2 linked regions of the Undibacterium sp. 5I1 genome follow. The protein of the gene in region 1 binds, or shares a complex with, the protein of each later gene. Links are inferred from orthologs where the notes say so. Each region holds a gene or a part of one and is shown on either strand. Other genes may lie near its edges.

Evidence for each region.
Region 2: the proteins of trxB (region 1) and trxA are in contact, whole or in part, in a crystal structure (PDB 1F6M), measured with the Escherichia coli proteins. The link is inferred for Undibacterium sp. 5I1 from one-to-one orthologs.

What each region holds. Positions count from the first base shown.
Region 1 is NZ_JAVIWI010000001.1:680,140-696,691, forward strand. What follows is about bases 11,903-14,848. They hold trxB (thioredoxin-disulfide reductase), read right to left. Parts: upstream 13,880-14,848; coding sequence 12,926-13,879; downstream 11,903-12,925. Other genes in these bases: RGU72_RS02920 (ABC transporter substrate-binding protein), read left to right, coding at 11,903-12,181; RGU72_RS02925 (Smr/MutS family protein), read right to left, coding at 12,236-12,874; RGU72_RS02935 (DNA translocase FtsK), read left to right, coding at 14,348-14,848. Also shown: trpS (tryptophan--tRNA ligase), read right to left, coding at 1-801; hemC (hydroxymethylbilane synthase), read left to right, coding at 1,240-2,229; RGU72_RS02880 (uroporphyrinogen-III synthase), read left to right, coding at 2,269-3,111; RGU72_RS02885 (uroporphyrinogen-III C-methyltransferase), read left to right, coding at 3,144-4,280; RGU72_RS02890 (heme biosynthesis HemY N-terminal domain-containing protein), read left to right, coding at 4,295-5,491; ppa (inorganic diphosphatase), read left to right, coding at 5,623-6,153; RGU72_RS02900 (serine/threonine-protein kinase), read right to left, coding at 6,566-7,609; RGU72_RS02905 (GNAT family N-acetyltransferase), read right to left, coding at 7,661-8,851; RGU72_RS02910 (NAD+ synthase), read left to right, coding at 8,961-10,622; RGU72_RS02915 (P-II family nitrogen regulator), read left to right, coding at 10,673-11,011; more of RGU72_RS02920, read left to right, coding at 11,033-11,902; more of RGU72_RS02935, read left to right, coding at 14,849-16,552.
Region 2 is NZ_JAVIWI010000001.1:342,574-358,970, reverse strand. The notes cover bases 6,143-8,933. They hold trxA (thioredoxin TrxA), read left to right. Parts: upstream 6,143-7,270; coding sequence 7,271-7,597; downstream 7,598-8,933. Other genes in these bases: rho (transcription termination factor Rho), read left to right, coding at 7,878-8,933; RGU72_RS01495 (PD-(D/E)XK nuclease family protein), read right to left, coding at 6,143-6,943. Also shown: RGU72_RS01510 (cell division protein ZapA), read right to left, coding at 133-444; RGU72_RS01505 (DUF904 domain-containing protein), read right to left, coding at 453-671; RGU72_RS01500 (UvrD-helicase domain-containing protein), read right to left, coding at 756-4,211; more of RGU72_RS01495, read right to left, coding at 4,187-6,142; more of rho, read left to right, coding at 8,934-9,140; RGU72_RS01480 (hypothetical protein), read right to left, coding at 9,590-9,763; RGU72_RS21355 (hypothetical protein), read right to left, coding at 9,767-9,940; RGU72_RS01470 (serine hydrolase domain-containing protein), read left to right, coding at 10,420-11,577; RGU72_RS01465 (hypothetical protein), read left to right, coding at 11,732-12,073; RGU72_RS01455 (efflux transporter outer membrane subunit), read right to left, coding at 12,956-14,461; RGU72_RS01450 (multidrug efflux RND transporter permease subunit), read right to left, coding at 14,474-16,397. UniProt on the Escherichia coli protein: Participates in various redox reactions through the reversible oxidation of its active center dithiol to a disulfide and catalyzes dithiol-disulfide exchange reactions.

The sequences.
Region 1 (16,552 bases):
ATCATCTACACGTAAATGTAGAGGGTCGGTGTAGACATTTTTGACCGCAGCCTTGATCTCTGCGGGTGTTGCACCGAGATTGATGGTGTTGCCGAGGGATTTACTCATTTTGGCTTTGCCGTCGATACCAGGTAAACGACCAATCTCAGGTACCAGCGCCTGACATTCAACCAGAATGTCCTTTTTAGCCAGACGGTTGAAGCGGCGCACGATTTCGTTGGTTTGCTCAATCATCGGAATCTGATCCTCGCCGACCGGTACCAGACTGGCTTTAAACGCGGTGATATCCGCGGCTTGACTGACTGGGTAGGTCAGGAAACCGGCAGGGATATCGCGTTCAAAATTACGTAATACGATTTCTTGTTTGATCGTTGGATTACGTTCCAGACGCGCGACCGTGACCAGATTTAAGTAGTAGAAAGTCAGTTCAGTTAGCTCAGGAATTTGTGACTGAATAAATATAGTCGACTTCGTCGGATCAATCCCGACCGCCAGATAATCCAGCGCGACTTCCAGCACGTTGTTATGGACTTTAGCGGGATCATCCATGTTATCAGTGAGGGCTTGCGCGTCGGCCAGCATGATGTATTGCTGATATTCATGCTGATACTTAACCCGATTGCGCAGGCTGCCGACAAAGTGGCCGAGATGCAATGGACCGGTAGGGCGGTCACCAGTCAGAATCAGATGTTGTTTACCTTCTTCCGGCACGCTATTGCTGGCACGAGGTGCTGTTGACGTAACGTCAGAGTTGGCGGCGGATGTTGCATTGGATGCTGCAGTTGTAGTGGTATCGCTCATAGTGTGCTCTGTTTATTCTGTACTGTAATTTGCTCGGTTTTATGGAGATTTGTCGTTGCTAGCCGCTACTCTTTTTGCGTATTTTCGGAAATATTAGTCATTTCGCTTTCAATAACATTTATTACGTCCGCAGTGTTTTTTAATGCCTTCAATGTCGAGAGCACCGATTTTTATGTTGAATCTGCGCATAAAAAATGCCGCGCAGTGAGGCGGCATGACAATAGACTGCGTGCTGTGTTGCGTCATGATGCCGCCAGCCCTAATATTTTGTCAAGTTAGCTCGGAATTCCACACGTTATATTGCTTCTTGTATATCTTTCTCTCTGACTGATTGTATTCATACTTCGATGATTTTCTTCTCTGTTTTGAGTGAAGTTTGAATCCCAAGTGGCGAGAGCTGCGTGATAAAATTCGGCACCATTTCACTGAAGGTCAGTCTTGAACCCATCCCATCTCACGAATCATCCAACTAAATTGGTCATCGCTTCGCGCGAGAGTCGCCTCGCTATGTGGCAGGCAGAACATGTGCGCGACCGCTTAGCATTACTTTATCCCGATTGCATTATCGAGATTCTAGGTATGACGACGCGTGGTGACCAGATCCTTGACAGAGCTTTATCCAAGGTCGGTGGCAAGGGGTTGTTTGTGAAGGAGCTAGAGGTGGCGATGGCAGAGGGACGTGCTGATTTGGCGGTACATTCGCTGAAAGACGTACCCATGGATTTGCCTGAGGGTTTTGCGTTGGCTGCGGTATTGGAGCGGGAAGATCCACGTGATGCGTTTGTGTCAAATGACTATGCCGGATTGGATGCTTTGCCTTACGGCGCGGTCGTTGGTACCAGCAGCTTGCGTCGTCAGGCTTTGATTGCGGCTCGGTTCCCGCATTTGATTATTCGTCCTTTACGCGGCAACCTGGATACGCGTTTGCGTAAGCTGGACAACGGTGAATATGCAGCAATTATTCTGGCAGCAGCAGGTTTAAAACGATTGGGTGTGCCGGGCAGAATCCGTCATTTTTTGGAACCGGAACATAGCTTGCCAGCAGCGGGACAGGGCGCGATGGCAATCGAAGTACCAGATGACAGAGCAGAGTTAATGACATGGTTAGCACCTTTAAATCACGATTTAACTGCCCAGGCAGTCAGCGCTGAGCGGACTGTTTCTAAAGCTTTTGGCGGTAGCTGCCAGGTGCCATTAGCCGCGTTTGCAACGATAAGCGATGGCATCATGCACTTGCGTGCAATGATAGGAATGCCAGATGGCAGCAGGATCGCCAGTGCCGCTGTCAGTGGCGCAGTCAATAGCATAGAAACTGCCCAGCTATTAGGCGCGCAAGTGGCGCAAGCCTTGTCGGCACAAGATGCGGAGGCTATCTTGGTGGCTTGCAAGAAAGAGGCTACGACAGATTTTTCTGCGAAAAGCCAGTAAGATTGATCAGCAAATTAAACAGTAGAGCGAGGCAATTGTATGTACGATATGCCTGATATGCCTGATATGCCAGTCATTGTCACCCGTCCTATTCGCTCTCTAAGCCCGATAATTCCAATAAGCCTGATAAGCCAAGCAGAGTCTTTGTCGCAACGAGTTACGGCGATGGGGCGGACTGTGGTGCGTTTTCCTTTGCTGGAGATTCACCCCTTAACGGATTACAGCGCTTTCGATCGTCTGTTGGCCGATTTGTCGGCTTACGCTCTGGTGGCTTTCGTCAGCCCCAACGCAATTCAGGCGACGTTTGTCCGTTTAAAAAACAACTGGTCTGCCAAAATACCAATTGCCGTGATGGGTGCCGGGAGTCTGGCCGCATTAGATGAGCTTGGCATCACGACTGCCAACACCACAATTTATTATCCCCACAACCCGGATCGTACTGACTCTGAGACTTTATTGGACGAATTAGATATCGATGCCCTGCGCCATAAAAAAGTTTTAATTATTAGAGGTGAGACCGGACGCGAATTATTGGCCGATGCTCTGCGATCAAAGGGGATTGATGTAGCCCAAATTGCAGCGTATCGCCGTACGGCACCCGAATTTACATCGTTGCGACAAGATCAGCTTGGCAGACTTTTGCAAACGCAAAATCAATGGGTTATCACTAGCTCTGAGGCATTGCAAACTTTGCTGTCCTGGACTAAACAGTTAGAGCAGCAGCCTGGTTTTCATGGAATCGTGGCAAAATTGCAACAACAGCATTTGATACTGCCACATGCCCGTATCGCAGAAACTGCAAAGAATTGTGGTTTCCAATCAATTACTCTCACAGGTTCTGGCGACGAACACCTGCTTGTCGCGTTACAATCTCGTCTATGAATGATCAGCAATCACCATCCGACACTATATCGATGAATAAATCGACAGAACTCCCTGTAACTCAGGTATCACCTCCCGCATCGTCAGAACCGGCAAAAGCGCCTGGTCCAGTGTTTTCGCAACCTGCTTATGTGTTATCCGGCGTATTGGCGATTTTGCTGGCTGCCAACTGGTGGACTTCACAAAATCAGATAAACAACTTGCGCGAAGAGGTTGCTAAGCGTTTGCAAGTCGCGGAGAGTACGACCAGCGAAACTAAAGTACTGGCAAAAACGGTACAAGAGTCCGCGAAGGAAATTCAGGCCAAAGTGACGCTGCTGGAAGGCAAGCAGGTCGAGGCACAAGGTCAGCAATTAGCGCTGGATCAACTGTATCAAGACTTATCCAAAAATCGTGACGAATGGGCATTGGCAGAAATCGAGCAGGTACTCTCGACGGCTAGCCAGCAATTACAATTGGCCGGTAATGTCCAAGGTGCTTTAATCGCTTTGCAAAATGCAGATAGCCGCCTGGCTAAATCGGACAAACCGCAATTTATTAATATCCGCCGTGCGATTGCCAAAGATACCGATAAGCTGAAGTCTTTGCCGATTCTCGATTTGACAGGCATCGCTTTGCGCCTGGATAGTGTCATCGCGCAAGTTGATCATATTCCATTGTGGGCAGATGAAAAATCAGTTGTTTCTGCGACACCACCAAAAGCACCTCTGCGAGTATTGCCAAAATCTCCCGTGCCGCTGTTGAAAAATGGTAAAAAAGTCGCTCTTGATGAAATTCCTGAAAATTCCTGGACAATGCGGGCAGAAGATGCATGGCAAAGTTTTTCCAGCGAGATGTGGAACGAAGTTAAGCAACTCATCAGAGTCCGTAATGTTGAAACGCCAGATGCGTTATTGCTGACACCATCGCAAAGCTACTTTGCCAGAGAAAATCTTAAGTTGCGGCTGTTAAATGCGCGACTAGCATTGTTGTCGCGTAATGAAAGTATGTTTCGCAATGATTTGATTGCTTCGCAAGATGCCATCACTAAATATTTTGATACACGAGCGAAGCAAACCCAATCAGTGCAAGCTTTATTGAGACAAGTACAAGGTAGTAACTTGTCTATAGAAATGCCCACATTAGCGGAGAGCTTGAATGCCGTTCGTAACTACAAAGTGAAGCCCTAAGGTTCAATAAGAATATGCGTCTTTTTATCCGGCTTCTGATTCTCTTTGCCATGGCAGTTGGTCTTGCCGTTGGTGCCCGCTATAACCCCGGCAACGTAGTGCTTTTTTATCCGCCCTACAGAATAGATATCTCACTCAATTTTTTCTTATTCCTGACACTGGTTTTGTTTGTCGTGCTGTATCTGGTGATGCGCACCATTGTTACCACGCAAAAAATGCCGCGTAAGGTGGCTATGTATCGTCAAGGTAAGCGAGAACGGGATGGCAATAAGGCCTTAAGAGAATCATTAAAGGCTTTATTTGAAGGGCGTTTTGGTCATGCAGAAAAAGCAGCATTGCGTGCTGTTGAACTGCCAGATAATGCCGCGGTTGCTGCATTAATTGCGGCCAGAGCAGCCCATCATATGGGCCAGTTCGAACGCCGTGATTCCTGGTTCGCAAGTACCGAAGCCGACATGACTTATAAAACGGCTCGCTTGGTCACAATGACTGAGTTACTGGTTGATCAGCACAAAGCAGAACAAGCTCTTGACGCTGTGAAAGAGTTGCACGCAAGTGGTACACGTCATATCCAAGTACTGCGCTGGGCACTAAAAGCGAATCAGCAAGCTAAAAAGTGGCCAGAAGTATTAAAACTAGTTCGGACTTTAGATAAACACCGCGCGCTGCATCCGGCTTTATCGAATCGTTTGCGTGAATTGGCCTATGAGGATTTGCTGACTGATCACGGACATGATGCAGAATCACTACGTCGGGTTTGGTACGAAATCCCTGCCGATGACCGGAAAAATCGCTTCGTCGCGTTTACCGCAGCTAAATCGTTTAATGAACGGGGCTTGCATGAGGATGCGCGAGTGATCGTTGAAAAGACGGTCGCTGAAGAGTGGGATGACAGATTAATGCGGATTTATCGCGACGCTGCTGCAAGCGAAGGCTCAGTCGCTTTATTGGGACAGATTGAGCACTGTGAGCGCTGGACGATACAGCGTCCAACAGATCCAGAGCTGGCCTTAACCTTAGGTACTCTTTGCCTTAAGCAAAAATTATGGGGTAAGGCGCAACGTCATATGGAACAGGCATTGTCTGATGCAACAGAGTCCCGAACCGTAAGAGAATCTAATCTCAAGCTGGCACAATTGCACGAGGCTTTAGGGCAAGCTGATGAGGCTGCGCAACATTATCGTCAATGCGCAATTGCTACTATGCTTTAGCCATAACGTTCGTTGAAGATTGCGGACTGCTTGCTGAGCGTGAGTGACTAGCTAATTAGCTATCGAAGCGTCTATAAAAACGACTATAATCCAACCCGATTTACTTTTGACTTCTATTTTGAAAGAGCAATATGAGCTTAAATAACGTTCCTTCTGGCCGTGACTTGCCGAATGATTTTAATGTCATCATTGAAATCCCGATGAATGCCGATCCAATCAAGTATGAAGTTGATAAGGAAACTGGCGCGATTTTTGTTGATCGTTTTATGAGTACTGCAATGCACTATCCATGTAACTACGGTTATGTGCCACAAACAATCGCGGGTGATGGCGACCCGGTGGATGTATTGGTGATTACACCTTTTCCTCTGCTGCCGGGCGTAGTAGTGCGTTGCCGCGCGATCGGCGTGCTGAAGATGACGGATGAGGCCGGCAATGATGCCAAAGTGTTAGCAGTGCCAGTAGATAAGCTTTTATCGATCTATTCCCACTGGCAAAAACCAGAAGATATGAATGAATTGCGTTTGCGTCAAATTCAGCATTTCTTTGAGCACTACAAAGATCTGGAAAAAGGTAAATGGGTTAAGATCGAAGGTTGGGGCGGCCCTGAAGATGCGAAAGCTGAAATCATGGAAGGCGTTGCAAACTTTCGCAAACTTTAATTTGTGTTTGGTTTTATTGAAACAGGATTAGGTCCGGTAGTTGAGTCAACGAATTTAATCGCAAAAAAAGCACATATATATGTGCTTTTTTTGTGACTTTTTCATTCCAAAATATTTGCATACTTTCAAAAATACAGACCCTCTTTACGAAGATGGAAAAATCTGGGTTTAATATACTCCCCCATATTTCTGTAAAAAATGCTCTATTGCCCAACAAAATTCTGGCGAGCTAAGATATACATGCTACGAGTATATCAGTAATGCCTTGAGTTAAATTGTGCGGGGCTGCGCAAAATAGTTCAGCTACGTTGCAGCTTCTCGCCTCACTAAATTACTGCCTTTGTCCTGCGCCTTGTTGGGGCAATTGTGCACAAGTCTTAATGATCTAGCTGACTGTATAGCTAGCAGCAGTCTAAGGCTTTACATTAAAAAAATAAGCTACAAAAATTCCTAATGCGATTAGTACTGCAATCCAGCTCAACCAAGAAATTTTCCTCTCATCGCCAATGTTTTCCTTTGATGTATCAGCCGCAGTACCAGCATGTTTACGTTTGCGTTTAAGGCGTTGATCTCTTTCCAATATTTTATGTAAAGCTTGAGCCATTTCAGCGGCACTACGGTAGCGTTGCGCAGGCGCTTTTTGCATGGCCTTCATTACAACCGCAGACAAACTGCTAGGGACAGCAGGATTTAATTCTGATGGCGATCTTGGGTGTTTATGAGCGATTTGATTGAGTAGTTTGTCAATGTCGTTGGATTGAAACGGTTTTTGTTGCGTCAACATCTCATACATCACTGCACCTAGCGAGTACACGTCGGTCAGTGCATTCACTTGCTGGCTCATGGCCTGTTCTGGTGACATATAGTTTGGCGTACCGAGCACATTATTGTTGAATAAGGTTTGTGCTGGATTGTCGGGATTGGTTAAAATTCTATTCGGTGCACGGGCAATCCCAAAATCAACTACTTTCGGTTGCTGGTTTGGCAGGATAAAAATATTGGCAGGTTTGATATCCCGATGAATTACACCATTCTCATGGGCATACGCGAGCGCTTCGGCAATTTTGTGAATAATAGTAGTGGTCGCAATATTATCAAAATGTTTGCCGCTAGCGAGTAACTCACGCAGATCTTGTCCTTGTAAAAACTCCATCGCAATAAATGTTGTGCCGCCTTCACTGGAGGCATCATAGATGGTCACAATGTTGGGGTGAGATAAGCGTCCGGCAGCGCGTGCTTCGTTAATGAATTGCTGTTCGCGTTGTTTTTTGTCTGCAATCCCGTGGCTAGTGCCAAGTATTTTGATTGCGACCGGGCGATCAATCACAGGATCATGTCCCAGAAAGACGGCACCATTTGACCCTTTGCCCAGCTTGTCTGTCAGATAGAAGCGCCCGACACGACGCGTTGGCAATCCTTGCTTAGACGCTGGGTGAGTTGAGGATAATGGAGTCATCTATACAGGATGCCTTGCTCAAGGAAGAATTTCAAGTCTTTCCTATCACAGTTAATTTTTTAGATTTTTAAATGGAATCCGGTCATTCAGTTCATTAAAATAGTGCGCTATGCCATCGGTTTCGCGCTCGAGGAAATGCGCAACTGCGTCAAAAAATTCTGGCTGAACCAAATGATGTGCTGAGCAAGTTTTTTGGGGTAAAAACCCACGTGCCATTTTATGTTCGCCTTGCGCACCGCCTTCAAAAACCTTAATTTTTTTTGCTATACAAAATTCTATTGCCTGATAGTACGCGGTCTCAAAATGCAGACAAGGTACATGTTCCAGGCAACCCCAATATCTGCCGTACAGCGTATCGTCGTCATGCACCAACAAAGAAGCTGCGATGGGTTTGCCGTTACGTTCTGCAAAAATGAGTCTCAAATTAGCGGGCATACTTGCGCCTATTCTCAGAAAAAAATCTAAGTTTAGATAGGGCGAGGAATGATGATCGGAGTAAGTGTGGTCATAGCAACGCTTAAAAAATATCCAGTCGTCTTTTGTCATATTTGACCCTGCAACCTGGCGGAACTGGACGCCGGCCTCACTTACTTTACGTCGTTCGGCACGGATATTTTTACGCTTTTTCTGCTCCATTTGAGACAGAAAATCTTCAAAATCATAGTAATCCCGGTTGATCCAATGAAACTGAACACCGCTTCTCAATAGAAAACCCGCAGCTTGTAGTAATTGAGCCTCTTCTATGGGAGGGAAGAGAATATGGGTAGATGAGTATTCTCCCGTTTTTTGAATATCCTTGAGAGCATTCAATAAAGCGATTTGTGTATGCACATCTCTTGCTAGCAGACGACCGCCAGTGACCGGCGTAAATGGAATCGCCGAGAGTAATTTGGGATAATAATGAAAGCCATTTCTCTGGTAGGCATCAGCCCAGGCCCAGTCAAATACATATTCACCGTAAGAATGCATTTTTTCATATAAAGGCATTGCAGCGACTAAGATGCCGCCATCCCATAATGTTATATAACGCGGTTGCCAACCGGTATTGGCGCATGCCGATCCAGATTCGTGCAATGCGTGCAGAAATGCGTAAGATAAAAATGGATTACTAGTAGTTTGCAGGCTGAGCAAATGATTCCACTGCGCCTCGCCGACATCGGACAATGAAGTCACGATACGCGTGCGATAATGTGAACTTTCTTGAAGATCTTCTTGGATCCGGTCGTGCTGGTTTTCAGTCATGATGCTCGTGATATCCCTGTTCATTCAAACTCAACTTATTAGATTAATTTATTGAGACCTAGTTCTTCAGACTTATTTTCAAATTCTTTTAAATTTACTACAAGCCACTATGACAGTAAAAGTTGCAATAGCCCAGATGAACAGCGTTGTTGGCGATCTTGCTGGTAATGCCGCGCAAATTCTTGATTATGCTCAGCGAGCTGCTGCACAAGGCGCTGACATTGTCGTTACGCCAGAGCTCTCTTTAGTGGGGTATCCGCCAGAAGATTTATTATTGCGTAGTGCATTTTACGCAAAAACGCGCGAGACCTTATTCGCTCTTGCAGAGAGCTTGAGGGTTTTAAAAGACATGCATGTTTTGATAGGACATCCTGCCGAAAATGATGGTGTGCGTTTGAATGCCGCATCCGTTTTATGCAACGGTGAGGTGATCGGTAGCTATTACAAACATGATTTGCCAAACGATATGGTATTCGATGAAAAACGGTATTTTTCATCCGGTCACGATGCCTTCGTGTTCGAAGTGAAGGGCATCAAGTTTGGTGTGAATATCTGTGAAGATACCTGGTTGCCTACTGCGCCGAAGATTGCAAAAAACGCTGGTGCAGAAGTGCTGTTAGTACCTAACGGATCGCCTTATCATATGAGTAAGCAGCATCAACGTTTTGATGTGATGCGTGCCAATGTTACGTCGCAAGGTATGTCTTTGGTCTATGCCAATCTGGTAGGCGGACAAGATGAACTAATTTTTGATGGCAATTCATTTGTGATGAATCAGGCTGGCGAAGTGTGTGTTCAGCTAAAACATTGTGAAGCCGATTTGCAGATTGTTGAATTTGATGGTGCGGCGCCCATAATGCCAATAGCGCCAATGCTAGCACCACAGGAGGTAATCAATGGCGCCAGTCCAGATGCACAGATAGATACACAGATAGAGGCGCAGGTCTATCAGGCATTAGTCTTAGGTGTGCGCGATTATGTCGGTAAGAATGGTTTTCCTAGTATTGTATTGGGTTTGTCTGGTGGAGTGGATTCTGCGTTGGTTCTGGCAATTGCGGTTGATGCTTTGGGTGCTGATAAAGTCAGAGCAGTCATGATGCCGTCACCTTACACTGCTGACATATCCTGGCTAGATTCGCGCGAAATGGTGCAGGGTTTGGGTGTACGCTATGATGAAATTCCGATCATCGCCTGCTTTAGTGCTTTTCGAGATACCTTAAGTCAGGAGTTTGCTGGTTTAGCAGAGGACACGACGGAAGAAAATATTCAAGCGCGGATTCGCGGCACCATTCTCATGGCTTTATCGAACAAATATGGCTCCATCGTCCTGACTACCGGGAATAAGAGTGAAATGGCAGTCGGTTATTGCACTTTATATGGCGATATGGCGGGTGGTTTTGCTGTGATTAAAGACATTGCCAAGACATTGGTATATCGTTTGTGTGCTTACCGTAATCGTTTATCACCTGTCATCCCTGAACGTATATTGACCCGTCCGCCATCAGCCGAGTTACGACCTGACCAGACAGACCAGGATTCTTTACCTCCTTACGAGATACTCGATGGCATCATGCAGCGGTATATGGAGGAGAATCAAAGCAGAGCAGATATTGTTGCTGCTGGTTATCGTGAAGAAGATGTTGAACGTATTACTCGTTTGATCAAAATTAACGAATATAAGCGTCGTCAGGCGCCAGTCGGTATACGTGTTACACATCGTGCATTTGGGCGTGACTGGCGTTATCCTATTACATCAAAATTCCGTGACTAAATAGTTAGAAAATAAAACAATAAAATCACATAAAATTTCAAGAGGACAACATGAAACAAATCACCGCAGTTATTAAACCGTTCAAATTAGACGAAGTGCGCGAAGCATTGGCCGATATCGGTGTCACAGGTCTAACCGTTACTGAAGTTAAAGGTTTTGGCCGTCAAAAAGGACATACCGAGTTATATCGTGGCGCTGAGTATGTTGTAGATTTCTTGCCCAAAATCAAGATTGAGGTTGTAGTTGATGATAATATCTGCGATAACATCGTTGATGCCATCATTAAAGCAGCGCATACAGGCAAAATTGGCGATGGCAAAATTTTTGTACAAAATGTCGAGCAGGTGATACGTATCCGTACAGGTGAAACCGGCTCTGATGCTGTTTAAATTGGATTAAACAGGTAAATCATGCAAACTTTACGTCGTTATTTCTCCTTGTCGCTGCTCGCGGCTCTCTCTACCATCGTATTACCTGCTTCAGCGGATCAGGGTATTACGGATCAAAAAATCACACTAGGTCAATCGGCTGCTTTTACTGGTCCTGCTGCACAACTGGGCATCCAATTGCACGCCGGTGCCAAGGCTTATTTTGATCAGGTCAATGCTGCTGGTGGTGTGCACGGGCGCAAAATTGAAATCATCAAAATGGATGATAAATACGAGGCCGATTTAGCCGCTGCTAATACTAAAAAACTCATCGAAAATGAGGATGTATTCGCCTTATTTGGCTATGTTGGTACGCCTACCAGTAACGCAGCTTTGCCTATTTTTACGCAAGCTAAAGTTCCTTTCTTTGCTCCTTTTACTGGCGCACAGTCGCTGCGCGAGCCCTTAAATCGTCAGATATTTAATATTCGCGGAAGTTACTTTGATGAGACTGAGCATTTGGTCGAGCGATTAGTCAGAACAGGTCTTAAAAATATCGCTGTCTTTTATCAGAACGATGCTTATGGAAAGGCTGGTTTAGCTGGTGTAGAACGTGCGCTGAAAAAAATGAACGTGCAAATGGTAGAAACCGCGACCGTAGAACGTAATAGCACCGACGTGAGTAAGGCGATTGCTAAGATTTTGCCGAAGCGTCCGGATGTAATTATCCAGATTAGTGCTTATTCCTCATGCGCGGCATACATCAAAGGAATGCGCAAAGAAGGATATAACGGACAGTTTTATAACGTATCTTTTGTCGGTAGCCAGGCCTTGGCAGATGCTTTAGGTACGGATGGCCCTGGTACCGTGATTTCGCAAGTAGTTCCATTCCCTTGGAAAGCATCAACGCCCGTGGTCAATGAATACACCAAAGTCATGCAAAAAGCGGGCATTAAGGATTTGAATTTTTCCAGTCTGGAGGGATTTATTGCCGCCAAAGTATTTGTAGAGGGCTTACGCCGTGCAGGTCGTAGTTTGTCGCGTGAGAAATTGATCTCCTCCTTAGAGACAATTAATACGAGCAATTATGATGTCGGCGGATTTGATGTGAATTTTTCGCCAACTAGTCACAACGGATCAAAATACGTTGATATGACTGTAATCACTAAAGATGGCAAATTCTTGAATTAAAATTCTTGGGTTGAAATTGGAGTAATCCAGATTTGAGCAACTAAGATTTGAGTACTAAGATTTGAGCAAGACAATCAATGCGCCAGAGCCACCGTCTGCAGCGGTGGCTTGGCTAAATGCTAGTACTTCATCTTTTTGTATCAACCAGTTTTTTACTTTATTCTTTAACACGGGTTCTTTGTTGATTGAACCTAGTCCCTTGCCATGAATAATCCTCACGCAACGATGTTCATTGCGCTGGCATTTCCGCAAAAACTCGCCCAAACTTTCTCTCGCCTGATCGCGCCGCAAACCGTGCAAATCTAGTTGCGCTTGTATAGTCCAATGGCCGGTACGTAATTTTTTGACGACATCACTGCCAACACCTGCGCGGGTATAACTTAGGCCATCGTCGGTGGCTAGCAAGGTGATGGCGTCAAATTCATCCGATATAGATTCTTGTAATGCAGCGCGCTCATCTGCAATATGCTGGAATGGAATCGGTTGCGGGCGTGCCGCTTGAACTATGTGTTTGGGCACCGTTTTCAGTGGCGCCACCTCACCTATGCTATTGCGGAAAATATTGGCTTCCAGCTTCGCTTGTTTCTCTCGCTTATTGCGCTCAGCTTCTTGCAGCAGACGCACTTCTTCCTGCTGTTTTAATTGCTGACCTAAATTTTTCAGATCAGCAAAATTTTTTAAGGAGCTGGGCATAAGCGAGGACTAAAAGAGCCAACAGGCTGAAGAATGGTTTTTAAATTGCAATTAATCTTCGAGATAGCGCTGTGCATCTAAGGCTGCCATACAACCCGTACCCGCACTAGTAATTGCTTGGCGATAGATATGATCTTGCACGTCGCCAGCGGCAAATACACCTGGGATGCTAGTAGCTGTCGCCATACCTTCAAGACCTGTTTTAGTCTTGATATAGCCATTATGCATATCGAGTTGACCTTCGAAGATGCTGGTATTAGGTTTGTGACCAATGGCGATAAAGACACCATGCAGGGTGACATCGCTCACATTGCCGTCAATACTGGATTTGATTTTAATGCCAGTCACGCCAGAGCTATCTCCTACTACTTCATCTAATGTGTGATTCCATTTAACTTCGATTTTACCTTCGGCTACTTTTGCCATCAGCCGATCAATCAAAATAGCCTCTGCGCGGAATTTGTCACGACGATGTACGACAGTCACTTTACTGGCGATATTAGATAAATACAGCGCTTCTTCTACTGCAGTATTGCCACCACCAACTACCGCAACCTCTTTGCCACGGTAGAAAAAGCCATCACATGTCGCGCAAGCAGATACGCCTTTACCCATAAAACTTTCTTCAGAAGGTAAGCCGAGATATTGTGCTGATGCGCCAGTCGCAATAATCAGTGAATCGCAGGTATATTCAGCCTGGTCACCGATCAGGCGGATCGGCTTTTCAGTCAATTTGGCGGTGTGGATGTAGTCGAAAATAATTTCAGTATTAAAACGTTCTGCATGCTGTTGAAAGCGTTGCATTAATTCTGGCCCTTGCACACCCATAGGGTCTGCTGGCCAGTTCTCGACATCTGTTGTGGTCATTAATTGACCGCCTTGCTCTACACCAGTAATCAATACTGGTTTTAAATTGGCACGTGCCGCGTACACAGCCGCAGAGTAGCCAGCAGGGCCAGAGCCGAGTATCAATACGTGTGCATGTTTTGGAGTGGTAGTTGACATAAGCTGACCCGAGAGAAAATAAATTGAATGATGATGGCAATCGGCATAGTTGATGCTATTTAAATTGCCTTAAGAGGCTATAAACTAAGCTGCAGATTGCGACGGAACAGCAAATTTCAATCATATATGCTGGCGTAGTATTAGCTGATGAATATTAGCTAACTATTAGCCAACGACCATCTAATTTAGCAGTTGACTTTAGTATTTAACTTTCATCTTAGCTTCTTACTTATCCGTCACGAATAAGTCTTACTTTACCTAGGCAAGATTATAGACGAATAAGCGTTTTTGATTGAATAGCCAGCCGATTGCTTGATTTGCCCTGAGTCGGCACGGTTCTAAGATGATGCCTGATTGGCGGCACTTGTCATACATGCTATCTTATGAGTGTTTAATATGTGTTGAATGTACGTTTGACTTGATTGATTTTGATTGAACTTGATTGTAATGGGCTGCTGATTGTGCACTATGACTACTTCCAACAATGAACCTTATACCCGCAACCGCGATAAAACGCCGGCGCCGCCGTTGCCAAATCGGCTAGTAATTTTGCTTATCGAAGCACGCTGGATACTCTTTGCGGCGCTTTGTATTTATCTGATTTTAATTTTATTCACTTACGCCAAACTTGATCCCGCCTGGTCGCACGCCAGTGTTGTCCCGAAAATCCACAATGTCGGCGGCAAAGTGGGAGCCTGGCTTGCAGATTTATTTCTATACATCTTTGGCTTATCTGCTTGGTGGTGGAGCGTTGTTCTATGCCGTTTGGTTTGGAAGGATTATCGCCAGCTAACGAATCGTCTGGCAGTCAATGCAGAACAAGACGCTGAACATAGTTATGAAAAATTTATACAGACAGGCGGATTTTTTCTGCTGATGGCTGGCAGTATGGGAATCGAGTACCTGCGGCTGTATTCAATCAAGGCACAATTGCCACGAGCTCCAGGAGGAGTGCTGGGTGAATTGATCGGAAACACTAGCTTTGCGGCCTTTGGTTTTACCGGATCAACTTTGCTATTACTCTTGTTATTTGCGCTGGGTATCAGCTTATATTTTCATGTCTCCTGGTTGCAGATTGCCGAGAAAATTGGTACTGCTTTAGAAACGGTCTTTGTTTTTATAGGTAACAAGTATGCTGCACGTGAAGATCGTAAGGTCGGGCAAACGGCCGCCGTCAAACGTGAAGAGGTCGTTATTGTTGAAAGAGCCAAGATTATTGAGGCGGCACCTATACGTATAGAACCACAAATCATCAGCGTACAAAAATCTGAACGGGTAGAAAAAGAGCGTCAGGTATCGCTGTTTAGCGATATGTTAGACAGCAAATTACCGCCACTGTCGTTGCTGGATGATGCACCGCCGACGCAAGAGACTGTTAGCATAGAAACTCTGGAATTTACCAGCCGTTTAATTGAGAAAAAACTGTCGGACTTTGGTGTTGACGCCAAAGTCGTTGCGGCCTATCCGGGACCAGTGATTACTCGTTATGAAATTGATCCAGCAACCGGTGTTAAAGGTAGCCAGATTGTTGGCTTGGCGCGTGATCTTGCACGATCATTATCGCTGACATCGATCCGAGTAGTTGAGACCATTCCCGGCAAGAATTATATGGGTTTGGAACTGCCAAATCCCAAGCGCCAGATCGTACGTTTAACCGAAATTCTTGGCTCCAAAGTGTACAACGACAGTGCGTCCAGTTTAACGGTCGCGCTGGGTAAAGATATCGGTGGTAATGCCATAGTTGCTGATCTTGCCAAGATGCCGCATTTGCTGGTGGCAGGTACGACTGGATCCGGTAAGTCAGTCGGTATTAATGCCACGATTTTATCGTTGTTATACAAATCAGATCCGAATGATGTACGGATGATTTTGATCGATCCTAAGATGTTGGAAATGTCTGTATATGAGGGGATTCCGCATCTGTTAGCTCCGGTAGTAACAGACATGCGACAGGCCGGGCATGCCTTGAACTGGGCGGTTGCAGAGATGGAGCGGCGCTACAAATTAATGTCAAAAATGGGTGTGCGTAATCTGGCCGGTTACAACATCAAAATTGCTGAGGCAGCTAAACGCGAAGAGTTTATTCCCAACCCGTTTAGCTTAACGCCGGATGCTCCTGAGCCATTAGAAAAATTGCCCACCATCGTCATCATCATCGATGAGTTAGCTGATCTGATGATGGTCGTCGGTAAAAAAGTTGAAGAGTTAATTGCCCGTATTGCCCAAAAAGCCCGCGCGGCAGGTTTGCATTTAATTTTGGCGACGCAACGCCCATCGGTTGACGTGATCACTGGTTTGATTAAGGCGAATATCCCCACTCGTATCGCGTTTCAGGTGAGTAGCAAAATTGACTCCAGAACAATTCTTGATCAGATGGGGGCGGAAGCATTGCTGGGTATGGGCGACATGCTATATATGCCGCCTGGCACTGGTTTGCCAATACGTGTGCATGGTGCTTTTGTTTCTGATGACGAAGTGCATCGTGTGGTAACGCATTTGAAAGCGCAAGGGGAACCAAACTACATTGAAGGCATCCTAGAAGGAGGCATACTGGAAGAGGGCGGCGAAGTAGGCGCGCCACCTGGCGAAGGTGGCGGTGAGGCCGATGCGCTCTACGATCAGGCGGTCGCAATCGTACTCAAGAATCGTCGTGCTTCTATTTCTTTGGTGCAA
Region 2 (16,397 bases), 340 kb from region 1 along the record:
CTGTGCACATAAATGGTTCAAGGAATATATGGCACTGGCGAACACGGTAGGGAATCTAAGTTTACTCCTATCCGCGATGTCGTACAGCTTTTTTTAACTCTTTTTGATTGATTAAACCAATACAAGCACGGTTCAAAATAGATTTTCTTGGGGTGTTAGTGCTTTGTCCAAGACCTCATGCATATGATTAATTTTTTGCTTGACGTCTGCAATCGACAATCCAGACAAAGGCCCCTCTGGCGATTTGGTCGATAGCAATTCTGCCGTAACACCCAAAGCTGCCATTACTGCGATTCTGTCGTTACCTTTAATCTTGGCGGCGTCGCGGATGGTGCACATTTTTTCGTTAAGGTAAGCGACTGCAGCTAGCAATGCTTTGTCTTCACCTTCTTTACAGCTGAGCTTATAGGCTTGTCCCATGATGCTGACATCTAGCTGGATCACATTGTCTTTCATGCGGCATCCTTATCTGAATCGTTCTCAACTGGTAATTGCGCGAGCAAAGCTGTTACGCGTTCGTGTGCTTCATCCATACGTTGATGCATCTCACCATTTTCTTCGGTCAGAGCAACGATATCGCGCCGTAGCTCAGCGTTCTCAAGGCGTAAAAAATCGGTCAGCTCTGCGAGCCGTGCGACTTTTTCAGCAAGTAATTCAAATTCAGAATTCATCTCGTCACTAGGTTGGTAAAAACATGGCAAAAACGCGGAAAGAGCGCGGGCTAAACAATACCAACTAAATTATAAATTGAAACGTCACTTTATAGCATTTTCTACCAGAGCACCGTCACTTAATATCAAGGCCGCTTTAATTTTTTTATCCTTATGCAACTCGCGCAGCGCATCAGCGTAGGTTTGTAATTGGGTCTGGTAGTCTAGCCGCTCAGATTCTAACAAAGCCCGCTTGTAATCGAGAATCCATATTTCGTCTTTAAAAACGACCATTCGGTCCAGACGTAAAAGTTGTTGCTGGAACAAAACATCCATCTCATTGCGGGCATACACAAAATGGGCAGGATTAAAGTATTTTTCCAGCGTCGCCTGACTCAATATTGCTAAAGCTTGCTGACGTATGGTGGCCGCGATACTACTAGCACAAGGCAGCCAGGCAGCAATCGCCTCCGCCTCGGGAACAACGACAGGCCATGCTTGTACCTGATTGGTCAATCGCTCTAATAAGGCATGTAGTGCAATGCCCTCCAGCTGCGCGTCACTTGGGACTGGTTCACTCTCGGCTTGGGGCAAAGTCAGATTGGGCGGATTAAATACTTGCAAACTAAATTCGCCTTGCGATTGCTGCACTAATGCAGCGTTGACCGGCACATTCACTTGGCCTACTTGTTGCAGCCGATCATACCAACTATCTTGAATCAAGCCGATGATGACATCCCCGCCTTCATCGATCACGGCGCTCTTCGTTTTTTTGTCGCTAGCAATACCACTGAGTATCAATAAATTTTTAGCGCGAGTGGCGGCGACGTAAAGCAAGTTCCAGTTCTCTTGTGCGGCTTGCGCCTCCTCTTGCGCGAACAATGCATCCCGCGCTGCACCACGCTGATCCTTGCGTCCGAAGACAGAAAAATGTCTGGCATCGCCTTCTTGTAATGGCCATTGGCATAAGATGCCGACCTGATCTTTGGCGGATTCGCTATGGTTAGCATCGAGTACAACAACGACTGATGCCTCTAGCCCTTTGGCACTATGGATGGTTAATATTCTTACTGCGTCGGCTGCATCATCTACTGCCGACTCATCAGGCGCATCGCCTTCCCCTCCATTTCTAAACACATTGAGGGCCGCAATAAACTTAGGCAAGCTAGGATAGCGCCCCGCGTCCATGTTGAGCGCCAGTTCTAAAAAGGCGTGAATATTCCCTATGACTTGATGTCGCTCCGCCGGACTAGCAAGCTGTGCGTAGCGCGACAGCAATTCGCCCTGATGCAAAATCCGGTCAAGCAAATCATGTACGGGCAAATCATGTGCCGCTTGCATCCAGTCTTGCAATAACCGTGCTGCCCGGACAAAAACTTCCTGCGCTACCACCGATGCTGATGCTGATAATGCACTAGCTTGCAAACGCTTCCACCACGACGCTTCTGATCGCTGCGCTAACGTGATCAGGTTGTCGTCAGTCGCAGAAAAAATCGGCGACTTCAGCACATGTGCCAACGCACGGTTATCGCCCGGCGTCATCAAAAATCCTAATAAAGCGATCAGATCTGCAACTTCCAAGGCTTCCAGCAAACCACCTCGCCTGCTGGATACAAACGGAATACCAAGTTCACGCAGAGCATTTTCATACGCAGCCAGATGAGTACGGCGCCTGACCAATAACATGACTTCTGACCAAGGTAAGTTCCCCAGTTGCTGCCGCGCCAATAGCAGAGCTTGTGCGACCTGACGTCCCTCCTCCATGCGACGACTATCCTCTTCTTCAATCATTGGCGTGGTGAAGGGATTACGTAAAGTACGGTTTGAAGATTGAGTCTCGCCGCTAATATCAGAATCTTCTTTACCTTGATTCATCGTACTAATCGATGCACTGATTAAGGGTAAACGCCATACTTCACCCATCGCTGTAGAGGCGCTGGTTTGTGGCAGATAGATTTTATTTTGACGCATGCTGTCATTCAAGACAGACACAATCTCGGGCGCATTTCTGCGAGTCTGATTGGTGCGTAGCAGTTGTGCGCCATGCTGCGCCAACATTTGTCTTGCAGCAGAGAACACGCGTGGTTCTGCACGGCGAAAACGGTAAATTGACTGCTTAGGATCACCAACAATGAAGACGGTTGGCCGCGCCACGTCGTTGCCATAGGCATCTAGCCACGCTTGGACGATGCCCCACTGTAAAGGATTGGTATCCTGAAATTCGTCCAGCAAAATATGCTTGTAACGCGCATCTAGCCGGCTATGTAAATATGCTGCGTATTCCTCGTTACTTAGAAGCCTGTAGGCTTGCCATTCCAAATCGGCAAAGTCAAATACTCTCTGATCCGATTTCAAAGATTGATAGCACTCCAGATAAGCTGCACCGACTTTAAACAAGGCCTGATTAATGGTGAGCACCATTTTTTCACCGCTACGCCGACGCAATAATTTAAGCGTTTCTGCAATGACAGTACACTCATCATCAAAGCTGGCAACACTATCTGCACCTAGCCATTTTTCGATTGCGATGAGTAAATTTTTTGTTTTTGTATTGGATCTATTTTTGCCATCAGTACCAAAAAACTCATGGCATAAGGCATCAAAGCTGTCTAAGTTCGTACCTGTGCTCATAGCAGTTTCTATCGCAGTTGCACGCTTTTGATTGGTCGCGGTACCCTGCCCTAAACATAATGCGATTGCATTAATACGCTGACATAGTTCTTGATCATCCCACAAGGCCAATCGTGGATCGACCTCTGCATCAGCGCCACAAATCTCGCGCAGCCAATCCAAGGGATCGCCTTCAAGCCCATGTTGATTGGATGCCCACCATTCCGCACGTTTATCTAAAAATGCATCCAGCATTTTTTTGGTGTTGAAATCACCTAACTCTTCGTACAAGAGTAATAAGGCATGACGCACATCCTGATTCTCGGCATCAGTCAGGGATTGCATCAGCTGCGCATAAGCTTCTCTTTGCAAGTCAGCAGTTGCCTCTAGCAAACTAAAGCCATGGGGCACGCCTGAGGCCAGCGGTGCTAACTGGATCAGGCGTCCAAACCAGCTATGAAAAGTGTCCATCGCTAACACTTGCGGGCTGGATAAAATCTTATCGTAAAGACGTCGCGCTTTAGGCAACATTGAGGGAATATCGTTTTGCTGTATCCCACGTTCTGTCAACAATTGAATAGCCGCAGTCTCATCAACTAAGGCTAACTCGCGTAACAGTGCCATCAGGCGCTCACGCATTTCTTGCGCAGCTTTGCGGGTAAAGGTAATCGCCAATAACTCACCCGGCTCAGCGCCAGCCAGCAACAGGCGCAACATACGCGCTACGAGTAACCATGTCTTGCCACTACCAGCACAAGCCTCAACTACTACTGACAATTGTGGATTACATGCGGTGGCAGTGAAGCTTACAGTGTCGCTGCCATGTCCGTTAATTTCATAGGCTTGAACATCGTCGTTTGGTGAAGAATGGGACGACGAAGGTGATAATAGTGGGGATAACAACGGGGACAAGATCGGCGATAACATCATGACCATGCTCCCTTGCGGCATAGTCCACGCATTTCGCAATACTGGCAGACCGATTCTGTACCTTGTGCTGGCAGTGGTGTGTTATCTCTGATTGCCTGCATATTACTTTTGATATCCACTTCCAATACATTCGTCCAGTCGCTAAAATTATCGGCGGTGGCGGCACCAATTTTGCCTTTGTCTAATTCCAAAGCAACATAGCTTGCAGCAGCAACAGTCTGATTTGCCAGCAAACCATAAAAGGGTAATTGCTGATCCTCGCCTTCTTTTAAACGTTTCATTAATGCGGTTTGTGTTTTAGTTTTGTAATCCAAGACCGCATGTTCACCGTCTTGGTTTTTATCAATCCTATCTATCCTTCCCCGCAAAACGATGTTCGCGTTTTCACCTTGGTCGGACCAGATCAAAGTACGCTCGCGCCAATCCTCACCGATTTCAAATTGCCAGCCATCTGCCTCGCGCTGATTAGCCCAGGCGACATATTCAGGTATCACTTTATTCCAGCGCACGCTATATCCCAAGGCTGCAGGACTGCGCTTTAAAATATCGTCAAAACGTTGGGTAGAAATATCTCTCAGCAATTGGATTCTGTCTTCCGGCTGATGCCCCGATAATTGATCGTGGTAAGTTTTAAGAATCGCGTGCAACCAATCGCCGTAGTCACGTTTTTCGGGCATGTCTGACAATTCATCCAGCGCATCCAGCCGCAACATCCGTCGGGCAAAAAACTGATAAGGACATGCGAGCAAGCTGCTATATCCGCTGGAGGACAAGGTAGTTGGCGCTAATATAGCGGCGACTGGGCGTGGTTGTTGTAGGGTTTCTGATTGCAGATTCACAGTCGACAACATCGGATGATGTTTGAGAAGCGCCTTGCTGCCATTGCGCTCCAGCGCCAGATTCAATTGCGCCAGCCAAGGACTCACAGGATTATGCTCCCCTTGCTGCTGACCTTGCCATGACAAAACCACTTCTGGATTGGATAGCAATAACTCGGTAAAGTCTCTGAGCTGTTGTTGCTGCCTTTGCTCACGGGTCGTCAAACCACATTCGCGTCTGACCGCATTGGTAAAAAACAAAACTTCCTGTGCTTGCGATGGCAAATGTGCGGCATCTGCACCAACCAGCAACACCGCATCAAATCGTCGCAAGCGAGCACCATTCAACGGCAACATAAATACGCGCTTATCTATTCTGGCGGTGATATAAGGTGCATTTTCCAGCTGTAAATTAATAAAGGCACGCCACTCCGAAAAGGAGAACGTTGCCTCCATCTGCTGACAATCCTCCGTCAACGCTTGCAATAACTGAATAATTTGTGAGCCTGCACTGTCGGCTTGCAACTGCGGATGCATGCCTGACTCGTAAAGCATCTGTATGCTTGCCCGACTCCAATCAGAGATACTTTTACGTCCGCTGAATCCTGCTGCCTGACGCGCAAGCGCTGCGATCCATTTGCGCTCGTCGGGCTTACTATCCAGCGTGGATAAAATCGCCTCCCAACCACCGAGAACGTTAGCGCGACGCAAGGCCAGTTCGATATGCATCACCGCATCGGCCTTCGCATTCATTTCAATCACCGCATCGGTCCGAGCGGCGTCTTTTGCAGATGCACCAGACAGGCCGCCAGGTAAGTAAGGCGACTTCAACAGATCCAGCAATGCCATCGTATCGGCACGTGTGGCAACCACCTCAAACCAAGCGGCAATCGCGGCAGCAGCGCGGGTCGTCGAGAGTTTCCAGCCAGTTTCATCTGCAACAAATACCTGTGCTCTTTCTAATAAGGCCCGAATACGACGCGCCACCACACGGTCTTGTGCGATCACTGCAATGCTCTGACGACCCGCCTGTAACCAATCAATAATAGTCTGCGCGCCTTGCTGCGCCTCGTCTTCAAGCGAACTCGCCTCACATAAGCGAATATGCGATACGTCGGCCTGATCCAGGGTAAATTGCTGCGGGCCGCTGTTAACATCTTCAAATAAATTCGGCCAGGCAGATGCGTATGGCTGCGTAATGGATGTGACGCGCCAATCCAGCAAGATCATTAAGAGTTTTTTCTTTTTAGAATACACATCTAAAAACGCTTGCTCCAGTGCGTTCGGTGCAGTTGGGCTGATCCAGACTAAAGGTTCCTGCGCTTGCTGCGCAATACGCAGCCATTGCTGATGCGTTTGTCCGATGGCGTCATGTTCATCCAACTGACTTTGCCAAATAGTCCAGACCAGTTGCGCTTCTTCCGATAAGATTTTCTGCGTTGGCTGCGGCAACTGTGCCAAGGCAGTATGCCAGCGCTGTGCCGTTTGCTCTCTGTCATCTAGTACGGAAGCTAACAAGGCCTGCGTCAGCTCATCCGATAAGTTTAATAAAGTCTGCGCCAGGGGCAGCAAGTCCGTATTGCGTCTGGCAGTAAATAATTTTTTTAGCCAGGCATGCTGCCTCAACTCGGCATACAAACTCATCAGACGCTCGCTCGGTGCGCTGACTCTTTTATGGGTTTGTGGCGGCAACATCTCCACCCAGGCAAACATAGTTTGTATGCGAGGTGGAATAAAATTAATCTGCAGCTCGTGTGCCAGTGCTTTTAAAAATAATTGCGCATGTTCAAAAGTCGGCACCACAACACGCACAGCAGAATAATCATTAGCCGATGTCAGCGGCCAGGCTGGCGACACAACATCAAGTACAAAGCGATGCGCAGCTTGTTGCCAGAAGTTGCCGGATGCCGCAATAAGCTCAGTGGAAGATCGCATGGAGTTTCAAGAATTTTCGTGATTTTTTAGTAAATGACAAGCTTTAGATAAGCGCATTTTATGCGACAGACTACGCAATTTCAGAGCTTGATCCCACTTTTATAAAAAATAGGTTATTATTTGACGCGTAGTTTGCCACTAGACATCACTGAATCCAGTGTTGCACCGTTCAAAAGCATTGAATTTGTGCAGATCGCCTCCAGATATTAATTGTTCTACCGGAAGCGTCATCATCGATGATGTAGATCAAAGATCCTACCAGTCGATTTCAGTTATTATTTCTGTGGCGCTGTACCCCCTTTAATTTTTCCCTCGAATGAGGATTCCATGAGCGAAAACATCAAATATGTAAGCGATGCTTCTTTTGAAGCAGACGTGTTGAAATCTGACAAACCAGTTTTAGTCGATTTTTGGGCTGAATGGTGCGGTCCATGCAAAATGATCGCCCCGATTCTGGAAGAAGTAGCAAAAGAATACGATGGTAAGATCATCATTGCAAAAATGGATGTCGATGCAAATCAAGCTGTTCCAGCTAAATTTGGTATTCGTGGCATTCCTACTTTGATTTTGTTCAAAGATGGCGCTGCTGCAGCACAAAAAGTCGGCGCATTAGCAAAAGGTCAATTGACTGCATTTATCGACAGCAATATTTAAGATAGTTTAAGTTACAGAATATTCTTAGATAAGTAAGGTAAAATGCACAGCTATAAAAAGATGAGCGGCGTTAAGGCGTCGTTCATTTAGATTTAAAAACGTTTTTATAAAAACGCGCTTTAAAAAGATATTTAAAAAACCAAATCGACAATCAATTTTTTGTTCGTTCTCAAAAAAATAATGAGAAGCGGCAAAAAATAGCAGAAATCCTAAAAACACCATCCTGTAGTTCACCTCTGTTCACTCCCCCACCTACTTATCCCATCCCGGGACACTCAACATGCACTTATCAGAATTAAAGGCGTTACACGTCTCAGCCTTGCTAGAAATGGCCATCGGTTTAGACATTGACAACGCAGCACGGATGCGCAAACAAGAACTTATGTTCGCAATCCTGAAAAAACGCGCCAAATCCGGCGAACAAATTTTTGGCGATGGCGCCTTAGAAGTATTGCCAGACGGCTTTGGCTTCTTGCGCTCGCCCGATGCCAGTTACATGGCATCTACCGACGATATTTATATCTCTCCTTCACAGATCCGACGATTCAACCTGCACACAGGCGATTCGATTGAGGGTGAAGTCCGCACACCAAAAGATGGCGAACGTTATTTCGCCCTGGTCAAAGTGGACAAGGTCAATGGCGAAGCGCCAGAAGCCTCCAAACACCGTATTCTGTTTGAAAACTTAACACCGCTGCATCCAAACAAAGTCTTGCAATTAGAACGTGATATGCGTGGTGAAGAAAACACCACTGGCCGTATCATTGATCTGATCGCCCCTATCGGCAAAGGCCAGCGCGGCTTATTAGTAGCGTCACCTAAATCCGGTAAATCCGTCATGCTGCAACATATTGCGCATGCCATTACCACCAATCATCCAGACGTTACGATGATCGTCTTGCTGATTGACGAACGCCCGGAAGAAGTGACTGAGATGCAACGCTCCGTACGCGGTGAAGTTGTTGCATCGACGTTTGATGAACCAGCTACCCGTCACGTACAAGTCGCTGAGATGGTGCTGGAAAAAGCCAAGCGCCTAGTCGAAATGAAAAAGGACGTGGTCATTCTGCTCGACTCGATCACCCGTCTGGCACGTGCTTACAATACTGTCATTCCGGCCTCTGGTAAGGTATTGACAGGTGGTGTTGATGCAAATGCGCTGCAACGTCCGAAGCGCTTCTTCGGCGCTGCACGTAACGTAGAGGAAGGTGGCTCACTGACCATTATCGCTACTGCACTGATCGAAACTGGTAGCCGCATGGATGATGTGATCTATGAAGAATTTAAAGGTACCGGCAACATGGAAGTGCATCTCGAACGCCGTCTGGCTGAGAAACGTACTTACCCTGCGATCAATTTGAACAAGTCCGGCACGCGCCGTGAAGAGTTACTCATCAAACCTGATCAATTGCAAAAAATCTGGATTTTGCGCAAGTTGCTATATAGCATGGACGAAATCGAAGCGATGGAATTCATCCTCGACAAAATGAAGGCAACTAAGAACAATGCAGAGTTTTTTGAAATGATGCGTCGTGGGAATTAAGTCTTAGTCTCAATTTGAATCTCAGTTAAAAAAAGCCATCTTAAAGGATGGCTTTTTCATTTTGTGATTCAGGTTAGCACCGCACCTTTAAAAGGCGAAACTGATTGATTCGACCTGTAAACCCAGATTTTCCATTAGACCGCTATCACTTCGCAAAAAAAGCAGACGACATGCGGTCTTCGGAGGGATAGCACCACCGCGATTCGAGTGGGAGCGCTACAGAGACAATTGTGCCTTTGGCGAACTGCCTGACGTTGTCGCTCCTCCTGGCAAGAGGCAGATTGCGTCGTCGTCGCGTCTAGCCATTCAATCCGCCAAAGGCACACTTGTCGCTGTACCAATGGAAATTCTGGGTTAAATATACTCACTACAGTATATTTTAACGTCCAAATAACCTATGGACATTAAGGGTATTTTCGGCGTATACCCCCCTTATTTTAATTAAACGGTTACTTAGCAGCGAGTTTCTCTGACTTATCCCAACCACCGCCGACGGCTTTGTAGATGCTGACAACAGCAGCCAGATGTGCCCGCTGAGTATCAGTCAAAGTCGATTGGGCTTGCTGTAAATCAAGCTGCGCGCTGAGTACATAGAGATAGCTGCTGTACCGTTTTTGTAACACAAGTCAGCTATACGCAGTGAGTCTTTTTAACGCTGTGACACGACGACTACCTGCCGCATAAATTTGCTCATTAGCAGCCGTGTTGACCAGCGCATCATGCACGTCGCGGAACGCGCCTTGCACACTTTGTACATATTGTGCCAAGGCTTGCGTTTTGCGCGCTTTGGCACCGGACACCAGCGCGCCAATCGCGAGGGCGCGGAAGATTGGTTGTGTAATGCCAGCGCCCACATCCACAATAAAGACGCCGGATCAAACAAGTCCTTAAAACTACGCGACTCATCGCCATAACCGGTAGTCAGCTTCAGGCTTGGAAAATACTGCGCCTTGGCCTGACCGATGTCAGCATTGGCAGCGGCCAGCGTTTGTTCAGCGGCGATGACGCCACGGCTGGCCAGCAGATCTTCTATGTCGCGAAAACTCAGCGCAAACCGAAAGCAGAGCCACACGACATGACTAATGATTTCTGCCGGATAGCGGAAGCCGCAATAGAGCAAAGATTTTTTCATCACGCTACTTTACAAAATTTCTCCACCGCCCGTAAGTTGACAATACCGCATACTCATATAAAATCGACAACGTCATGAATTACAGTCAACAAAAGCTGTCAACAAAATTTTTACCGCTTCTCATCCATGCACCCGAAAAGAAAACTAATGCGTCCATACCATGCACTGCCAGCCATACTGAGTTTGATATTGTCATCCCAGGTTGCCGGACAAACCGCTGCGTATGCAATTACAGATAAAAACACGGCTCTGTCGCCCGCTGTGGAAGCTGCACTGAAAGACAAGTTGCAAGCCTTATTCAGCACAGTCTGTAGCAAGGATGAATTTTCAGGTGTGTATGTCGTCGCCAGGGGCAATCATGTCATCAGCGAAGCAGCATGTGGTGAAGCCAGCAAGCGTTATCATGTGGCGAATACGATGGATACCATCTTCAATGTCGCCTCGGTCGGCAAGATGTTTACGGCGGTTGCCATAGGCCAGCTAGCGGATGCGGGGCGTTTGTCCTATGCAGACCCGGTCAGCAAATATGTGGATGCCAGCTGGTTGTCACCTGAGGTGGCGAAAAAAATCACCATCGGCCAGTTGCTGTCGCACACATCTGGGCTGGGAAATATTTTTACCAACAAGTTTACCAACGGTCCGTATATGCAGATGGCCGCCATGCGAAACTTGGCTGACTACAAGCCATTTATACGCGATGCGGCACTGGAGTTTGCGCCCGGCAGCAATTATTTGTACAGCAATATGGGTATGTTTTTCCTCGGTGTCATCATAGAAAAAGTCTCGGGACAAGATTATTTTGACTATGTACGCCAGCATGTGTTTCTGGCGACAGGCATGAATAGTACCGATAACTATATCAGGGATGAGGGAACAGAAAACCTCGCCACCGGCTACATCAGCACGCGAGGTGCGACAGCCAGCAGGAAAGAAAACACCGTCCTGATACCAGTACGCGGCGGCCCTTATGGCATAGGCTACTCAAACGCACCAGACCTGCTGCGCTTTGCGGATGCACTTCAGACTGGCAAGTTGCTCAAGCCAGCAACGCGCCAGTTATTCTGGCAAGACCAGACCGCAGGCCGTGCAGACAAGGGCAGCTATGGATATGGCTTCGAATTACGCTCGGGCAAGCTGGGTAAAATCGTGGGCCACAGCGGGCAGTTCCCCGGCATTTCCAGTAATCTTGATATGTATCTCGATGCTGGTTATACCGTGGTCGTGCTGTCAAATTATGAACCCGGTGTGTTGCCGCTGGCAGGGCGAATTGCGGCGGTACTGGAGAATGTGGTGGGGCTTGAGTAGGGTGCGTTACAACGCACCATTTGAACGACAAATCAAGAACGAAACTTCTTGCAATCTCGCAGGCGGTTCGTCTATTTTACGAGCGTTCATTCTTCATATATTTTGTAGATACTGTCAACTTACGGGCGGCGGGGCGATATTGTAAGGTGGCGAGATGAAAAAATCTTTGCTCTATTGCGGCTTCTGCTACCCAGCAGAAATCATCAGCCATGTCGTGTGGCTCTACTTCCGGTTCGCGCTGAGTTTTCGCGACATAGAAGAACTAATGGCCAGCCGTGGCATCATCGTCACGTATGAGACGATCCGCCAATGGACGATGTTCGGCCAATGCTATGCCAATGAGCTTCGCCGGCGTCAACCGCAACGTGGAGACAAATGGCATCTCGACGAGGTGGTGCTAACAATTAACCCAGATTTTCCATTGGAACAGAGACAAGTGTGCCTTTGTCGGACTGACTGGCTAGACGCGACGACGACGCAAGCTGCATCTTGCTAGGAGGAGCAACAACGCCAAGCAGTTCGCCAAAGGTGTAATTGTCGCTGTAGCGCTCGCACTCAAATCGCGGTCGTGCTATACCTCTGAAGACCGCACGCCGTCTGCGTTTCTGCGAAGTGGTAGCGGTCTAATGGAAAATCTGGGATTAAGGGCAAGCACCATTACCTGTGGCGTGCGGTCGATCAGACCGGACATGTGCTCGATATTTTGTTGCAGAGTCGGCGCAACCGACAAGCGGCAAAACGTTTTTTCTGCAAGCTTCTCAAGGGCTTACGTTACCCACCACGAGTGCTAATCACCGACAAGCTCAAGAGTTATGTCGCGGCGAAGACGCACATCATGCCGGGTGTCGAGCATCGCCAGCACAAAGGCCTCAATAACCGTGCAGAACTCTCGCACCAACCTACGCGGCAACGAGAACGACAGATGCGGCGCTTCACATCATCGGGCCATGCTCAGCGCTTTTTATCGGCTCATGGCCCGATCAACAATGTCTTCCGGTGTCAGCGAAACCGTATGACAGCGGAGCAGTACCGACACATGCGTAGGCAGGCATTTTCTGTATGGAATGAGGTCACCAACGTAGCAAAAAAAACTAATCCGTGACACCGTGTTACCCAGGCAAATGCAAGTTCGCCTGAAATTGTACAACTCCCCGTCTCCGTTCAGCAAGTTGGCAATACCGGAAAAATCTATCCCAGCGTAAAAACAAAAAAAGAGATGGAGCGTCGTCTGAATGGGCTCCAAACAACACCTCACATCTCCAAGGGAAAGCTTGATAACATAAAATATACTCACTACTGTATATTTTAATGTCCAATAAATATATGGACATGAAGGGTATTTTTACCATATACCCCCCATTTTTTACCAATTACGTATTTACTTAGCTGCGATTTTCTCTGACTTATCCCAACCACCACCGACAGCTTTATAGATACTGACAACAGCAGCCAGATGAGCCCGCTGGGTGTCGATCAAAGTCGATTGCGCTTGCAACAAATCGCGTTGAGCACTGAGCACATCAAGATAGCTGCTGTAACCGTTTTTGTAGCGCAAGTCGGCCAGACGCAATGAATCTTTTAAAGCGGTGACGCGACGATTGCCAGCTGCGTAAATTTGCTCATTGGCAGCCGTGTTGACCAACGCATCATGCACATCGCGGAACGCCCCTTGCACACTTTGTACATATTGCGCCAAGACTTGCGTTTTGCGCGCTTCGGCACCGAACACCAGCGCGCCAATCGCGCCGGCGCGGAAGATTGGTTGTGCAATATTCGCTCCAATATTCCACAGCAAAGAAGCTGGATTAAATAAATCCTTAAAGCCACGCGACTCGTCGCCATAGCCAGTGGTCAGCTTCAGGCTTGGGAAATACTGCGCCTTGGCTTGACCGATATCAGCGTTGGCAGCAACCAGTGTTTGTTCAGCAGCGATGATGTCTGGCCTGCGGTTAAGCAGATCCGATGGTAAGTCGGCTGGCACTGTCGCTTGCTGATACAGGCTATCAATGCTACTGCCTCGTGCAATCACCGGATTGGCAATTGCAGAGGGCGAACGTCCTAACAAGACGGCAATGGCAGACTCTGTGACTGCCAGCGATTGCTTCGCTTGCAGCAAGCTAATCTCTGTCGCGGCGGTATCAGATTCTGCCTGATGTAAATCTAGCTCACCGATCGAGCCGGAAGAAAAACGTTTTTGTTGCAAACGTAGATTTTCCTGACGAGTTTTGAGTGTCGATTCGGCCAGTTCTACTTGTGCATCGTAAGCCCGCAAGGCAAAGTAATTTTGCGCCAGGTTGGAATACAAGGTGTTAATCACCATGCCGCGATTGGCTTCTTGCGATAACAAACGGGCACGTGCAGCCTCATCGGCGCGACTGAGCTTACCCCAGAAATCCACCTCATAAGACGCGCTTAAACCGATCTGATAATCGGTACCAATCGGATTGGCACCGGGCACCAATTTGCCGGAGTTGACACTGGTACGACTTTTTGTGCCGGATAAATTCGCGTCCACCGTAGGATAACGATTGGAGTTGGCTGAGGCTGCGGTCGCACGTGCTTCTTCCACCCGCCCTGCTGCCAGCAAAATATCCTGGTTATTGGCAGTTGCCTCATCCAGCATACTGTTTAAAACAGGGTCTTGGAAAGACTTCCACCAGCTCAGCCAATCGGTCGTTGCACTAGTTTTTCCAGTGCTTGTAACACCGCTCGTGAGCTTTGCTGGCGTATCAAATGCTGGCCGCTGATAATCAGGTCCGATCGCGCTGCAGCCTGCTAGCAGCAGACTCGCTGCAATCACGGAAAGCCGTAAGCTAGACAATAAAGCAGGCGCTGGTGTTGATCTTGATGATCGGAGTGTGGATCTAAATACAGTTGATGTCATCACATGTTCCTCTTAATTCTTCAGTTCAGCAGGTGGCGCATTGTGCAAAATATGAACCGGATGCTCGAAATCTTCCTCTGTCGTTTTAAACCGCTTATCGTTAATCAGTTTAAAGAATAAAGGTACAAAGAAGATCGCCAGGAAAGTCGCTGCCAGCATGCCGCCCAATACACCCGTGCCGAGCGACATACGCGCCGCCGCACCAGCACCGTGGGAAAACGCCAGTGGTACCACGCCCAAGATAAACGCTAACGATGTCATCAAAATAGGACGGAAACGTAAGCGTGCCGATTCCAATACCGCAGCAACCGGGGCATAGCCCTCATGCACTTTCATCACTGCAAATTCAACAATCAAAATCGCATTTTTCGCAGATAAGCCAAGCAAGGTCACCAGACCAATCTGGAAGTACACGTCGTTGTTAAAATTACGCAAATAAACCGCTAACAGTGCACCGAAGATACCAAACGGCATCGCCAATAAAACGGAGAAAGGCAGTGACCATTTTTCGTATTGCGCGGCCAGAATCAAGAAGATCATCAAGACACCGGCACCAATCGCGATGCCAGCAGCATTGCTAGTACGCTTCTCTTGGAAGGAGGCGCCGCCCCAATCGTAGGAAACATCCACTGGCAACACCGTTTTAGCAGCACGCTCCATCGCAGCAATCGCTTGTCCTGAGCTATAGCCTGGCTTAGCACCACCCAAGATTTTGATCGATGGTAAAGCGTTAAAGCGCTGTACCGAATCGGGTCCTGTCGTAAAACGTATGGTCGTAAAAGCGCGGACAGGAATCATTTGTCCGGTAGCAGAGCGCACATACATACTGCCGATATCATCTGGCTTGGCGCGGAACTGGCCTTCTGCCTGCAACTGAACGGTGTAGGTACGACCATTTTTGTTGAAGTCATTGACATAGTAACTACCCATGGTCGCGGCTAAAGTATTGTAAACATCTGAGAGAGCAACTCCCATCGAGCGTGCTTTATCGTTATCCACATCCACATATAGCTGCGGTGAATTAGCTTGCCACAGAGTTTGTACGCCAGCCAGTTCAGGCTGCTTATTGGCTTCTGCCAGCAACGCTGGTAACAGCTTGGCCAGACGCTCTACACCGCCCTCACCTTTGTTTTGCATATAGAACTCAAAACCACCAGTTTGTCCCAGACCTTGAATCGCTGGCGGGCTGAAGAACAGTGGTAAACCTTCTTTGATACGGCCTGTTTTCATAAAACTTTCACCGACCATTTGCTGTGCCGACTGAGTACGTTCATCCCAAGGTTTTAACGGGAAGAACATGGTTGCCGCAGAAGATTTCAAACCGCCACCACCTAAGAAATCCAGACCAACCAAAGCGAAGGTGGTATCGATGTTCTTATTGGTTTTCATGATTTCTTCTACTTGCTTGACCATGGCATCCGTACGAGCTAAAGACGTACCTTCAGGCATGATGGCAGCACCGATAAAGTAACCTTGATCTTCATCCGGTACCAATCCGCCGGGTACGGTTTTCCACAATACGCCCGTCACAACCAGCATGCCACCGAAGACCATCACACCTAAGACCGAGCGACGCAAGAAGAAAGTAACACCGTTGGTATAGCGCTTAGTCAGACGTAAAAACGCGCCGTTAAACCAGGTGAAAAAGCGATTATGTTGTTCCGCACCTGGCTTCAACAAGATCGCGCAGAGTGCTGGCGTCAAGGTCAAGGCAACAATACCGGACAACACCACAGCGATGGAAATCGTGACGGAGAACTGACGATACAACTCGCCTGCTAAACCACCGAGGAAAGCAATCGGACCAAACGCTGCAACCAATACCAGAACAATCGCAATAACTGGACCAGTGACTTCATGCATCGCTTCAATCGCTGCATCTTTTGGTGTCATGCCTTCTTCGTTCATTAAACGTTCGACATTCTCCAGCACCACA